DNA from 3 places in the Thalassotalea sp. HSM 43 genome. Region 3 is predicted to be linked to each of the others. Evidence: predicted binding sites of a transcription regulator. Region 3 holds the regulator's gene; each other region holds the start of a gene.

Region 1 (5,214 bases), 1.0 Mb from region 3:
GATAAAATCACCACCTCAATCATTTGGGGCGAAGGCTCGGCGTTTTCGACCTGGTTTAGTGGAGCCTACGCGCACATCTTGGGTATTCAAGGCTTGCCAATCAATCCGCTTATTTTACACGTTGGTTTGCACGCTGATTACATGCAAGATTACGTTGAGTTAGGATTGACTGAATCGTCTAATGGCAAGCCGTCTGGTTTGATTGAAGACCAGTGGCGTGATATCTGGTGGAACTTGTGGGCAATGACGGATGCAGATGCCGCTATTACCGATTATAAGTCGATGAGCAGTTATAATACCGAAGCCGGAGAGAGCAAAGCGCATACCTATCATTGGATTTATACCTTGCAAGAGTTAGGGCAACTTACCTCTGATGCCAATGTCATCACCGCCAATCATCCGAGTGCGATAGCCTTCAGTAACGATGGGGTGATAACCTACGTGGTTTATAACTACGGCGATACGAGTGTCACGGTGACCTTTAGTGATGGTAAAGAGGTGGTTGCTGCAGCCAATGGCTTTACCTTGGTCAACTAATCTGAGATCTTGGCTAACATGTGTCGTCTTAGTTCAGTATAATTAAGCTATTCGTTTACCGTGCGCAGCAACAATACGCCGAGAGAAAGTGCAAAGATACAATGAACCGCAAGAAGAAAATAAAGTCGACCTTGTTAGCCAAGCAAAAAAAAGCCAACGCTAAGCTGCATAAAGTCAATAAGCCGAAGTATGTTTCTAAAGCAGAGCGAGCTAGATTAGCGGAGCTTGAACAGCAGCAAGGTGCAGACGGTTGCTCTGATGCTGACCAATCTACAAGCGAAAAATAAACACCTTAATGTCAAAACCTTGTTCTAGCTAACCATGTAACGCTAGACCAAGGCCGTCATTATTTGGATTCAGATTCTGGCGTTTTGGCTTGCAACTTTTCTAATTGCTGATCAATATCACCACACTGGCTTTCTATTTCCATTTTACCAACGTTTTGATTACTGCTTTCACTATCAAATACCAATTTCATAAAACGGCTGTCGGCACGGTTTAACGTTACCCGAACCTCATCTTTACCTATCAATTCGGCCATTAAAGGTTTGTAACTTTCTGCTTCACCGGCTTTAAAAAAGTCGCTTTCCGCTTTTTGGTGCGCGACATAACAGCGCGCCACTTGTTCGGCCACGTCTTCTTTGCTTGGTGCAGCTTCTTTGTCTTCAGCAATAGCTTGAAAACTCAGTGAGTGCACAGACAAGGCGATAATGATAATGTTTAGCTTTTTCATTTTTTATTCCTTTTATAACCGCTATTTACGTATAAACTTGTATTAAATATTAGGCGCTCAGCCTGTAAATGCAATGGAATTGAAAATGAAGATATCAAAGCTGATTGTATCGGCAATGTTACTACTCGGTCACGGTGCTATGGCAGCTAACTCAGCAATGAATAGCGATAATGATGCGGATATAAGTGTCAATGTACAGCAACATCTAGTGCAATTAGCACACCCAACAGACGGCATAGGTGCCCGTTTTGCAGGTAGTGAAGAAGAAAACAAAGCCGCGCTTTATATCACGAGTCAATTTGCGCAATACGGCTATAAAGCAAGCCTGCAAGGATTTACGGTCACCAAAGGGGATACGTCATTTAGTTCACAAAATGTCATCGTTGATAGCAATCCAAGCCTAAAAAAGACGCTCATTGTTGGTGCTCATTTTGACTCGGTCGATGATGGCAGCGGCTCGATGGGGGCCATTGATAATGCCTCCAGTATTGCCGTGATGTTGGAAGTTGCTCGCTTAGCAAAACAACAATCTGGCCAGTCATTTAATATTCGTTTTATTGCCTTTGGTGCAGAAGAAAACGGCTTACACGGTTCTCGTCATTATGTGGAGCAGTTGTTGCAATCCGAACAAGCCACCCAAGTGGTCGGCATGATAAACCTCGACACCATCGCTGGTGGTGACATCAGCTATGTACACAGCGCCCATTCAACGCCATATAAATGCAGTAAAACACTAGGCCAGCAATACAGTAAACAAACCTACATGAGAGATGCGCTATTAATGGCGTCACAAGCACAATTAAAAGACAACGCCTATCAGATCCATAAAGGTTACCCCAACAATCCTAAAGGCGAAGCGGGCGGTTGGAGCGATCATAAAGTGTTTGCTTGTGCGGGTATCGCGATCGCGTTTATTGAATCAACCAATTACCACTTAAATGGTAAACAAGGCAATGATGGTTACTCACAAACCATAAACGACGCCTTTTGGGACTGTTTTGATAAAACGAAACTCAGTGCTTGTGATCGACAAAAAGAACGCAAGTGGGGCGAGATATGGCATACCAAGTACGATGATATCGACACCTTGCAACAGATATTCCCTGAGCGTGTTAATACCATGATGGTTCAACATGTATTAGTGCTCAGTCACTTTTTGAGTGAGGCCGAGCATTATCTTGCACAGGTGACAATAACTGAATAAAAATTGGCCTGCACCTGAACAGGGCGATTTTTGCCTTATTTTGACACATTTTAAGTGAATTGATATCAAGAATGTCGCTTAATGCCCTGTAAAATATAGGTTTTGTTGGTTGGCACAAAGTTTGAATAGTAATGGCTAGTTGTCGCAATTTTCTATTTTGTATATGAAAAACAACAATACCTTATCCATTACAAATAAATTAAAAGTGCTATTGGTAGAAACAGACCATGAAAAAGCGCAGGTCCTTCAGGATGCCTTGAAGCGTGCCTATTATGAAATTGAGCGAGTCAGCATTGGTGGCATGTCACTGTTAAAGCAAGTGGAGCAATCACAGCCCGATATCATTATTATCGATATGGAATCTCCCGACCGTGACATGTTGGAAAGTTTGAACCGCATTTCCCACGCCGCACCTAAACCTGTGGTGATGTTTTCTGAGCAAGAAGATGAGTCGACCATCAATCAATTGGTCAAATCCGGTGTAAGCGCCTATGTTATCGGCGGTATTGAGAAAGCCCGGGTTAAGTCCATCGTTGATATCGCTGTCGCCCGTTTTGGCGAATATCAAAACCTGCGTAACGAACTCAAAGTAACCAAGCAAAAGCTGTCGTCACAAAAGAACATTGAAAAAGCGAAATTGTGGTTGATGCAATCACGTAACATGAATGAAAACGATGCTTATCACTTTTTACGCAAAACCGCGATGGATAACAGCCAACGAGTGGAGGATGTCGCCAAAAACATGTTGGCAATGGCCTCCATGTTTAGCAAAGAGGGAGTTAGCTGATCATGAACCACGGACACTTTACGTCAATGCCAACACCACAATGCAAAATAGGCTTTATGCCATTAACGGATTGCGCGCCATTAGTGGTTGCCAAAGAACTCGGGTTTTTTAAAGAATTTGGCCTTGATGTCGAATTGGTAAAGCAAAACTCCTGGGCCAGTATGCGAGATAAGTTATCGGCTGGTGTCATTGATATGGGCCAGTTGTTGGCGCCAATGCCGTTGGCAGGGGCGTTAGGTCTTGATAAACAATGTGAAAACTTGATTGCACCGTTTGTGCTTAGCCGCAATGGTAATGCCATTACCATCAGTCGTGATTTACATACAAAAAGCGCCATAGGTTTGAATTTTCATCAAGGCTCGGAAGCCAGTTACTTAAAACCGCTGATCCATGAGTTAAAACAAAAAGGCGAAAAACTCACGTTTGCAACCGTCTACCCATACAGTTGTCACTATCTGCAATTGCAAAGTTATTTTCAGCAAGCGGGTATTGCGCAGAGTGATGTCAATATCGTTATCATCTCCCCGAGTAACATGGTCAGTGCGCTACGCCAAGGTGATATCGATGGCTTTTGTGTTGGCGGACCTTACAACGCCAAAGCCGTGCGCGAAGGTATTGGCGTTACGGTGGCGACATCAATCGATATTTGGCCGGATTTACCGGAAAAAGTTTTGGCGTTTAAAAAGCATTGGTATTTGCAGCAACCGGATACCGCCTACGCGCTATTAAAAGCAGTGCAGCGCGCTTGTCGCTGGTTAGAAGTAACGGCTAATCGATTCGAAGCGGCGAGAATGCTTAGCAAGCGTGATTATCTAAATACCGCAATCGATATTATTGCCCCAAGTTTATTAGGCAGTTGTCTGACATTTCCGGGCGCGGAGCCGCGCAGCGTGCCAGCGTATAATCGCTTTACTTGCTGTCATGAACAGGGCAGTAATCGACCTGATAATCATGATATGAGTCAGCTGTATCGATACTTTAAATTAAGCTTTGCTGATCAGCTTGACCAAAAACGTTTACTGCAGCTGAAGTTGGAAGATATTTACAGCACAGCGCTATACGACCGTTCAACGAATTGGCGTATGCAAAGCAACTCAGCTTTACGGTTAGTTAAGTAGGTAGTGCACCAAAACGGGTAATTGCTGCTGCAATATAAAGCGAAAAGCAAAATATAAACTTTTTAAATTTTTTTAATGCCTTGTATTATATGGTTTTTATTACTTGGCACAGTATCTGCTTAGTATTAATAGTCGGTTGATGATAAACGAATCATCAATTGGCACAACGTGGTGACCACAATGGCATCACAGATTCACAATAAGAGAATCAATAAAAGTCGTTGATGACCTCAACAGCGAGGGTTGGCGACAAAGCAAGTTAAACGTATAACTTGCGCATAACAATTTAACGAAACTAATTTAACTGCAACGGCGTAGTTTCCGATTAGTTTGGCATAGCAGCCTGTCAGATCCCGATTTGTGGATGTGACGGGCTTTTTGTTTTTTTAATCTGAGGAAATGTAATGAAACATTCATGGAAAAAAATACATAAGCACGTATGTCAGGCCGTATTGGCGGCGTCAGTTGCTTTGACATCACTAAGTGCTATGGCTAAGGCTGATAAAATTGAACTGGGTTACCCTGAAAAGGAAGAGCTTAAGTTTGGCTTTATCAAATTGACCGATATGGCACCTATTGCCATCGCATACGAAAAAGGCTTTTTTGAAGATGAAGGCTTGTATGTCACCATCGAAGCGCAAGCGAACTGGAAAGTCTTACTTGACGGTGTTATTGACGGTCGATTGGACGGTGCTCACATGTTGGCCGGTCAACCAATAGCTGCGACTATCGGTTATGGTACTGAGGCAGAAATCATCACCCCGTTTTCGATGGACTTAAACGGTAACGGCATCACTGTATCGAATGATATTTGGCGTCAAATGAAAGTCAATAT
Region 2 (5,214 bases), 1.1 Mb from region 3:
GGCTGAGATACGGTAGGTGGTCATGCATGCTGCTAATGAAAAACACAGCAATAGAGTGATTAATGATTTCATTTTACATCCCTGTTTATTATTGATTTTTTAGTATGATGCCGCTGTTTTTAGCAAAAGTAAATAGCACACAAAAACAAAAACGCCAGCATTATGCTGGCGTTTTAATAGCGTGTTCAGAAAGTATATTTATTACTTTTTGTTGCGAGATTCACGCTTACGATCTGATTCTGACAAGAACTTCTTACGTATACGAATATTCTCAGGAGTCACTTCTACTAACTCATCATCATCGATAAATTCTAGCGCTTGCTCAAGTGTCATTTTAATTGGCGGCGACAATACTTGCGCATCATCAGTACCCGATGCACGAACGTTTGTTAACTGCTTACCTTTAAGGGCGTTAACCGTAAGATCGTTGTCACGCGAGTGAATACCAATAACCATACCTTCGTAGACTTCAACACCGTGACCAATCATTAGGCGACCACGTTCTTGTAAGTTGAACAGTGCGTTGGTTAATGCTTTACCTGTTGCGTTAGCAATAAGAACACCGTTAATACGCTGACCAATCTCGCCACCTTTGTGCGGACCGTACTGTAAGAAGGTGTGGTAAATTAGACCTGAACCAGAGGTTAGTGTCATAAATTCAGTTTGGAAACCGATAAGACCACGACTCGGCATGATAAAGTCCATACGAATACGACCTTTGCCATCTGGAGACATATCAGTTAGCTCTGCTTTACGTAGACCTAATTTTTCCATAATAGAACCTTGATGCTCTTCTTCAACATCAATGGTTACTGTTTCATATGGTTCTTGAACCTGACCATCAACTTCGCGCATGATAACTTCTGGACGAGATACGGCTAACTCGTAACCTTCACGACGCATGTTTTCAATTAAGATACCTAAGTGAAGCTCACCACGACCGGATACTTTAAACTTATCTGGATCGTCTAATTGCTCAACTCGAAGGGCAACGTTATGCACCAATTCTTTTTCTAGACGGTCAAGAATATTACGTGACGTTACATATTTACCTTCTTTACCGGCAAACGGCGAGGTGTTTACTTGGAACGTCATGGTAACCGTTGGCTCATCAACAGAAAGAGCAGGAAGAGGTTCAACTTCGTTTGGACAACAAATGGTGTCAGAAATCTTAAGCTCACCTAGACCGGTAATGGCGATGATGTCACCTGCTTGCGCAGATTCGGCTTCGTAACGGTCTAAACCTAGGTAACCTAATACGGTACCCACTTTACCATTATGAATAATGCCATTGGCACCATTAATCGTAACCTGCTGGTTAGGCTTAACCGTACCACGAGTTACACGACCAACACCGATTACACCAACGTATGAGTTGTAATCCAGTTGTGATATCTGCATCTGGAAAGGACCGTCTACGTCAGCATCTGGCGCTGGCACTGAGTCAATGATGGTTTCAAATAAAGGCGTCATGTCGGTACCAACTTCGCCTTCTTCGTGAGATGCCCAACCATTGATAGCCGATGCGTAAACAACTTGGAAATCCAATTGTTCATCGGTTGCACCAAGGTTGTCGAATAAATCAAATACTTGGTCCATTACCCAATCAGGGCGAGCACCAGGCTTGTCGATTTTATTGATAACAACGATAGGCTTCAAACCTTGAGCAAACGCTTTCTTGGTTACGAAGCGTGTTTGCGGCATAGGACCTTCTTGCGCATCAACGATAAGCAATACAGAGTCAACCATTGACATAACACGTTCAACTTCACCACCGAAGTCAGCATGGCCAGGGGTGTCTACAATGTTTACACGGTAATCATTCCAGTTAATGGCAGTGTTTTTTGCCAAGATGGTGATACCACGCTCTTTCTCGATATCGTTAGAGTCCATTACGCGATCGTCTAGATCGGCACGAGAATCCAAAGTACCAGATTGCTGTAGAAGTTTATCAACCAAGGTAGTTTTACCATGGTCAACGTGAGCGATGATCGCAATATTACGTAGTTTATCTAACACTGTATTCGCCTTTAATGTAGCCCGGTTCGGGGCTTTTAATGTCTTACAAATAAAATTGGCGCGTATTATAAACTAAATCCTTGCAATAAGCCGAAGTTTTTTGTTACATGGTCGGCAAAATAACAAAAGTGTACAAACAGCGTAATGAAACTGTCAGCAACTACAGGTATAATTGCCCTCATCAACAACACTATGCACCGAATACGGGCGACGCACCATATTAGTGCGCGACCGCACCAGAAAGATCCATTATAATTAGTGTAAATTATGGTGATTTTGCTAAACCCTTATATATTAAGGCGTTAAAAAGTTGGCACGAATTTAGCTTATCTTTAGCCAATCCGGTCGTTAATCGACTAACAAGTTATTTTAATAATTAACCTGCAATAAATACGGAGACTTCCATGTCACAAGCAGTTTTAGATTTAATCAAAGAAAACGACGTTAAGTTCGTTGACCTGCGCTTCACTGATTCAAAAGGTAAAGAGCAACACGTTTCTCTTCCTTATCATCAAATTGATGAAGACTTCTTCGAAGATGGTAAAATGTTCGATGGTTCTTCTATCGCTGGTTGGAAAGGTATTAACGAATCTGACATGGTATTGATGCCTGACGCATCTACTGCAGTTCTTGACCCGTTCACTGAAGAAGTTACTCTTAACATCCGTTGTGACATCGTAGAGCCTGCAACCATGCAAGGTTACAGCCGTGACCCTCGTTCAGTAGCTAAGCGCGCTGAAGAGTACATGCGCTCTACAGGTATTGCTGACAGCATCCTTGTTGGTCCAGAGCCAGAGTTCTTCGTATTTGATGACGTTAAATTCAGCGTTAACATGGCTGGCGCAATGTACAGCATTGACGATAAAGAAGCTCACTGGAACAGCGCTACCGAATACGAAGATGGCAACCACGGTCACCGTCCTCGCGTTAAAGGTGGTTACTTCCCAGTAGCTCCAGTAGATTCATCACAAGACTTGCGTTCAGCTATGTGTCTTGTAATGGAAGAGATGGGTCTTGTTGTTGAAGCGCATCACCATGAAGTAGCAACCGCTGGTCAAAACGAAATTGCTTGTCGTTTCAACACCATGGTTAACAAAGCTGATGAAGTTCAAATCTACAAGTATGTTGTTCACAACGTTGCACACGCATACGGTAAAACAGCGACTTTCATGCCTAAGCCACTAGTTGGTGACAACGGTACTGGTATGCACGTTCACCAATCACTAGCTAAAGACGGTGTTAACCTTTTCTCTGGTGATTTGTACGGCGGCCTGTCTGAAACGGCTCTTTACTACATTGGCGGTATCATCAAGCACGCTAAAGCAATCAACGCATTTACTAACGCGTCGACTAACTCATACAAGCGTTTGGTTCCAGGTTTCGAAGCACCAGTTATGCTAGCTTACTCTGCTCGTAACCGTTCTGCTTCTATCCGTATCCCGGTAGTACCTTCACCAAAAGCACGTCGTATCGAAGTACGTTTCCCTGATCCAACTGGTAACCCATACCTAGCATTCACTGCAATGCTTATGGCTGGCCTTGACGGTATCAAAAACAAGATTCACCCTGGCGACGCTATGGACAAAGACTTGTACGACCTACCAGCTGAAGAAGCAGCTGCTATCCCACAAGTTGCATCATCACTAGAAGAAGCTCTTGACGCTCTAGAAGCTGACAAAGAATTCTTGACTGCTGGTGGCGTAATGGACAGCGACATGATTGACGCTTACGTTGGTCTTAAGCGTGAAGAAGTTGAGCAACTTAACATGACAACTCACCCAGTTGAGTTCGAAATGTACTACAGCGTTTAATCGCTTACTCCTTTAGAAAAGCCCGCTTCTGCGGGCTTTTTTGTGGGGCACATATTTAATCCTCGCGGTCGCCAATAAAATTTACTGGCGTCTCGCTAAATATTTGGTTAAATTAGAAATATCGTTATTGTTATAGGATAGGTACAATAACGACCAACGCGCTAATGAAGTGAAAAGCGCATTCATACAAAGGAAAGTAAATGTTTAGGTATGCATTGTTATTCGCCCTGTTGTTTGCCGCCATTGCGCCTCTCGTAGACGCAGCGGACAAGGTTTACGTGTGGCGCAATGAAAACGGTGATTTAGTGTTTTCAGATAGCCCAAAGCCAGGTGCTGAAGAAGTTGCTGAAGAAATCGAAGTTAATAACAAGCAAACCATCATCTCATCTGTCGATACCTCGGTACTCGACATCAGTCCTCGCGTTGTTGAAGAAGAGTATCAGGTTGAAATATCACAACCTGAAGATCATGCAACGATTCGCGACAATTCAGGATCTATCTATATTTCAGGTCGAGTAGCACCAGTCTTTAAACGAGGCTTCTCTGTACGCCTGATATTTAATGGCGAAGTCTATGGTGAACCGCAAACCCGTTCGGTATTTATTCTGCGTGACGTTGATCGTGGCGAGCACAAAATAAAATTAGAACTATTGAACAATCAAGGCAAGGTTATTGCATCATCCAAGGAAAGAACCGTTTATTTGCACCGTGCAAGGGTAAATTAACCATTTACTCTTCCATTTAGGTGCAAAAGCCTAGGCATTTTATTACACTACAATAAATGCCGCACCACATTGGTGCAATGGAGAAAACCTTGTTTACCAACAACAGTTTAAAAGAAATACGTCAATTTTACGCCAATCAGATGGTATCGCAGATGGTTACCGCTGTGATAGTGCTTGACGAAAATCTCAAGGTTCAATACCTCAATACCGCCGCTGAAGCATTACTTAGTAAAAGCTTGAACAGGCTCTATCAACAAAAAGTTCTTGAGGTATTCACCCATTGCAGCGTCACCGACGAACGCCTGCAGCAAGTGCTAAGCAGCGGACAAGACTTTACTGATTCAGATGTGGTATTTGAATTTATCGAAGGTCATCACATTACCGTCGAAGTCACCGCCTCAGTCGCTCTCTTTAATGATCAAGAACACCTGTTGTTAGAATGTCGTCGTATCGATAAGCAAAAAGAGATTTCTCTTGAAGTATTTCAAGAGCAACAATGGGAAGCAGCACGAGATTTGATACGTGGCCTAGCTCATGAAATTAAAAACCCGTTAGGCGGCTTGCGCGGCGCGGCACAATTGTTGGATAAAGAAATTCTGCCAGAACAACGCGAGTTCACGGCAATGATCATCGAGCAAGCGGATCGCTTAACCAATCTT
Region 3 (5,214 bases):
GCGCTCTGAACGTAAAATTCATTGTTCAGGGACAAGAAGATAAAATGCCTGCGCTTATCGATATCGCCAATCAATTGTCTATCGACCTAGAACAAATAGCCTATATCGGCGATGACGTACCAGACTTACCCTGTATCGAGCAGGTTGGTTTTGGTGTCGCCGTTAACGACGCTCACCCTTTGGTTAAAAATGGTGCTGACTACATTACCTTTTTAGCTGGTGGATGCGGCGCGGTACGGGAATTATGTGATCTTATTATGCAATCCCAAAACACCTTGCATCTGGCAACAGGAGCAAGTGTATGAGTCGATTGCATCTGATTTCCATTCTGTTGTTTATTTTGGCACTGGCGTCTTATGGATACCTTCATTATCAACAATCACAGCAAGCTGACGTTGAGGTTATTAAACCTTTAGATGAGCCTGCTTTTGTTGCTAATGCACTAAGCTCAAAGAAATTCGACAGTGATGGCCATCTGGTGCACACCATTTACGCAGAGCAAATGACCCACTTTGATCAACTGGGCGAAACCAAATTACTTAAGCCTGCCTACACTTTATACCCCGATGACGGCTCTGAGCCTTGGCGACTAACCGCAGAAAGTGGTTTTCTCGGCAAAGACAATATCTTAATTCTAAAAGATAGAGTAAGATTAATCTGTGAAGATAAAAATGCCTTCATCTCAGAAGTTCAGGGGGAAGAGTTGGCATTGGATCTGGATACTAAAATAATAACCTCAGACCAAAATATCCTATTGAAAGGTAAAGACTTTACCATGAGCGGTGTAGGTTTGAAGGTTGATATAAATACTACCGAAATGACATTGAGTGAACATGTACAAACAACCTTTAAAAAACATGACTCATAAACTATTAGTCAGTGCTGCCTTATTGCTTCCCAGCTTTTGGCTGAGTGCTGAGCAATCAGACTTTGAAAAAGAAATTAAAATTGTTGCGCAAAAACAGTCAACCGATTTAAAAAATCGCATTGCCAGTTATATCGACGACGTCAAAATAACCCAGGGCACTTTGACTATCGAAGCCGATTTAGTTCAAGTCAGCAATGAAAACGATTCACAGGCAAAAAAATATTTGGCTAAGGGAACACCGGCCAGATTTAGCCAAACGCTCGATAATGGTGATCAAATTGAATTGCAAGCCAATGAAATTAGCTACTCACCATTAACCAATATCATCGTTATTCGTGGTAATGCCAAAGTAAGTCAGCAAGGCAGCATGGTGCAAGGTGATGTGATTACCTATAACCTTGAAACCGAGCAGCTTACTGCCGATGGTGATGGCAGCGGCATTGTGACCACAATTATCGAACCTGAAGTGAAAGACAAGATCAACAAAAAAGACAATAACGAAACCACTGAACAAGAACAGTAATCATGACTGCAACGCTCGAAGCCAAAAATCTCGCTAAGGCCTATAAAGGTCGTAAAGTTGTTAAAGATGTCAGTATGACGGTTAAAGCCGGTCAAGTAGTTGGCTTGCTGGGTCCTAATGGCGCAGGTAAAACCACATCGTTTTATATGATTGTCGGCCTAGTCGCTAGCGACGAAGGTACCGTGACACTGAACAATGTTGATCTTACCTTATCGCCTATGCATGAGAGAGCGCGTCACGGCATCGGATACTTGCCTCAAGAAGCATCGATTTTTCGCAAGCTTTCTGTCTACGATAACATCATGTCTATACTGCAAACCCGCAAGGAAATGACGGCAAATGAGCGTCAAGAAAAGCTTGAGTCGTTGGTTGAAGAGTTCAATATCGGTCATATCGTAGAAAATACTGGGCAAAGCCTATCCGGTGGTGAACGTCGCCGCGTCGAAATTGCCAGAGCATTGGCGGCGGATCCGCAATTTATCTTGCTCGATGAACCGTTTGCCGGTGTTGACCCTATTTCAGTGGGTGACATTAAAAAAATTATCTTACATTTAAAAGAACGTGGTATCGGTGTCCTTATCACCGATCACAATGTTCGTGAAACTTTGGATGTATGTGAGCATGCCTATATCGTTAGCCATGGTGAGTTGATAGCCCAAGGCAATGCTGAACAAGTTTTATCAAATCAACATGTACGAGACGTCTACCTAGGCGAGAAATTCACGCTATAGTTATAACTAGTGCAAGGAAAAAACGCCGCAATGATACAGGCTTAATTGCTTGGTTATGCATTGCCACTTGTATTCTGTTTTATGGAAAGCAATTAACTAATGAGACCAAGTCTTCAGCTGCGCATTGGCCAGCACCTAACGATGACTCCACAATTGCAACAAGCGATAAAATTGTTGCAACTATCGACCTTGGATCTACAACAGGAAATTCAGGAAGCGCTTGAAAGCAATCCATTGCTGGAAGCCGATGACAATCAGCAACAAAGTAATGAGGCAAGCACCACCGAAAGCAACGGTTTAGATGGCAGCGAAGATGCAACGCCAACACAAGATGAAATCACCACCAGTGAAGCCTTAACCCAAAATGAAATCCCAGAAGAGCTGTCTGTCGACTCAACATGGGAAGAAAGCTTTAGTGCCGGAGTCTCCAATACTGGAATGGCATCCGGTAATGACGATACCGTCTATCAAGGTGAAACCACGGAAAACATCCATGATCACCTTACCTGGCAGATGGAACTAACACCATTTACTGAAACCGATAAAACCATCGCGGTGGCGATTATTGACGCCATCGACGACGCCGGTTACCTAACGGTCAGCACAGAAGACATCCAAGAAAGCTTAGGCGATGATGAGATTGAATTAGACGAAGTTGAGGCGGTATTAAAGCGCATCCATATGTTTGATCCAATTGGCTCCGGCGCGTGTTCTATTCAGCATTGCTTGCTGATTCAACTTGACCAATTTGACGCTGGCACGCCGTTTCTCAAAGAAGCAAAACTGGTTATCAATAATCATATTGACTTACTCGCCAATCGCGATTTTCGCACCATAATGCGTAAAACCAGACTTAAAGAGCCACAACTTCAAGAAGTGATGCGCTTGATTCACAGTCTTAACCCACGTCCAGGCGATGCCATCGTGCAAAACGAGGAACAATACATCATTCCTGATGTCAGTGTGTTCAAGAAAAACGGCCGATGGGTGGTTGAGCTAAATCCAGAAACTGCACCTAAACTAAATATCAATAATCACTATGCTTCGCTGGCAAAAACCAGCTCGGCGGAAGATAGCCAATTTATACGTTCGCATTTGCAGGAAGCAAAATGGTTTATTAAATCATTGGAAAGCCGCAATGAAACTCTGATGAAAGTGTCCAATTGCATTGTACAACAACAACAGGGCTTTTTTGAACATGGACCGGAAGCTATGCGTCCTATGGTACTGAACGACGTTGCCGAAGCGGTTGAGATGCACGAATCGACAATTTCTAGGGTTACCACACAAAAGTACATGCATACGCCGCGAGGAATATTTGAATTAAAATACTTCTTTTCAAGCCATGTGAGTACCGAAAACGGCGGGGAGTGTTCGTCTACTGCAATTCGAGCTTTAATTAAAAAACTGGTCGACGCTGAAAATCCGAAAAAACCATTGAGCGATAGTAAAATGGCGGAGCTTTTGGCAGATCAGGGGATTAACGTTGCACGCAGAACGATAGCCAAATACCGAGAGTCTTTGGGCATTCCTCCTTCAAACCAAAGAAAAAGCTTAATTTAAGCCAAACCATAAGGAAACAGCTTATGCAAATCAATCTTTCTGGTCATCATGTTGAAGTTACTGCCTCTATGAGAGCGTATGTTGAACAAAAATTTGAAAAACTTGAACGTCATTTCGACCACATAAACAATGTTTATGTTGTATTGAAAGTAGAAAAGCTGCAGCAAATCGCCGAAGCCACACTGCACGTCAATCAGGGAGAGATTTTTGGCTCCGCTGAAAATGAAGACATGTATGCCTCCATTGATGCACTTGTGGAAAAACTAGATCGCCAAGTGCTAAAACACAAGGCCAAACTGTCTAAACATTAACTATATGAAACTCGCTAATTTGTTATCTCCGGACTGCACCATATGTGCAGCTCCGGGCAACAGTAAAAAAAATATTCTAGAGCAAATCAGTGTACTTGCCGCTAATAAAATCTCTACTTCGTCAGCCAAAGAGCTGCTAAACGACCTTATCGACAGAGAAAAACTCAGCAGTACCGGTATAGGCAAAGGCATCGCCATCCCGCATAGTAAAATCGATAACACTGAACAACCTGTGGCGGTGTTAATCACCACAGATAAGGCGGTCGACTTTGATGCGATTGATAATAAGCCTGTCGATATATTTTTCGCTTTATTCGTTCCTGAAGATAGCTGCCAACAACACCTAGAAACTCTGGCAAGTGTTGCGAAATACTTTTCAGACAAAGATAATAGTAAAAACGTGCGCCGCTGTACCAGCGCCGATCAACTCTATAGACTGGTCGCTAATGGCTAACAGGAGCAAGCAATGAAGTTAATGATCGTCAGTGGCCGATCCGGTTCTGGTAAAACCGTCGCCCTTCGAGTACTCGAAGATCTCGGTTATTATTGCGTTGATAATATCCCGGTAAACCTTTTACCCGCGTTGACCCATACCGTCATTAACGACTACGAAAATGTTGCTGTGTCATTGGATGTGCGTAACTTACCGCATAACCCGGAAGATGCTCGCGAGATAATTGATTATTTACCCAGTACGGTTGAGTTAAGCATTCTCTATCTTGACGCTGATGATCAAGAATTGGTGCGACGTTACAGCGAAACTCGCCGATTGCACCCTTTGATTCGTCAAAACATGGCGTTAGATCAAGCGATATCATTAGAGAAAAAGCTACTCGACCCGGTGGCCAGTCGCGCCAATCTTTATATTAATACCACCAGTTTGACGCCACATCAGTTAGCGGATTTAGTGCGTGAACGAGTGATGGGCTCAAAAACCGGTTCTTTGGTTATAGTGTTTGAATCATTTGGTTTTAAATATGGTGTGCCAACCGACGCCGATTATGTCTTCGATGCCCGCTTTTTGCCAAACCCATTTTGGGAACAAGGGCTAAAGCCATACAATGGCCTCGATCAACCGGTTCAAGACTTTCTTGCTAGCCAACCGATTGTCACTAAGTTTATTTGGCAGATAAACTCTTTTATGATGACTTGGTTGCCACATTTAGAACGTAATAACCGCACCTATTTAACCATAGCGGTTGGATGCACAGGCGGGCA

Evidence for each region. The regulator sigma-54, encoded in region 3, starts transcription at its own class of promoters, with help from an activator protein. The targets are predictions, from matches to a motif close to GTTGGCACGNNNNTNGNNT.
Region 1: the regulator sigma-54 is predicted to act here: its motif matches at 2,583-2,601, upstream of E2K93_RS15215 (ANTAR domain-containing response regulator).
Region 2: the regulator sigma-54 is predicted to act here: its motif matches at 2,329-2,347, upstream of glnA (glutamate--ammonia ligase).

Annotation. Positions count from the first base shown of each region.
Region 1 covers NZ_CP038493.1:3,461,963-3,467,176, forward strand. Annotated here, with positions in the region: gene E2K93_RS15195 (glycosyl hydrolase) at 1-537, shown strand, start outside; gene E2K93_RS15200 (DUF2986 domain-containing protein) at 639-824, shown strand; gene E2K93_RS15205 (hypothetical protein) at 884-1,270, opposite strand; gene E2K93_RS15210 (M28 family metallopeptidase) at 1,356-2,474, shown strand; gene E2K93_RS15215 (ANTAR domain-containing response regulator) at 2,614-3,261, shown strand; gene E2K93_RS15220 (CmpA/NrtA family ABC transporter substrate-binding protein) at 3,264-4,379, shown strand; gene E2K93_RS15225 (CmpA/NrtA family ABC transporter substrate-binding protein) at 4,784-5,214, shown strand, end outside.
Region 2 covers NZ_CP038493.1:1,334,840-1,340,053, forward strand. Annotated here, with positions in the region: gene E2K93_RS05605 (hypothetical protein) at 1-72, opposite strand, end outside; gene typA (translational GTPase TypA) at 202-2,019, opposite strand; gene glnA (glutamate--ammonia ligase) at 2,424-3,830, shown strand; gene E2K93_RS05620 (DUF4124 domain-containing protein) at 4,031-4,555, shown strand; gene glnL (nitrogen regulation protein NR(II)) at 4,612-5,214, shown strand, end outside.
Region 3 covers NZ_CP038493.1:2,428,589-2,433,802, reverse strand. Annotated here, with positions in the region: gene kdsC (3-deoxy-manno-octulosonate-8-phosphatase KdsC) at 1-305, shown strand, start outside; gene lptC (LPS export ABC transporter periplasmic protein LptC) at 302-868, shown strand; gene lptA (lipopolysaccharide transport periplasmic protein LptA) at 858-1,391, shown strand; gene lptB (LPS export ABC transporter ATP-binding protein) at 1,394-2,122, shown strand; gene E2K93_RS10440 (RNA polymerase factor sigma-54) at 2,222-3,685, shown strand; gene hpf (ribosome hibernation promoting factor) at 3,709-3,996, shown strand; gene ptsN (PTS IIA-like nitrogen regulatory protein PtsN) at 4,001-4,450, shown strand; gene rapZ (RNase adapter RapZ) at 4,463-5,214, shown strand, end outside.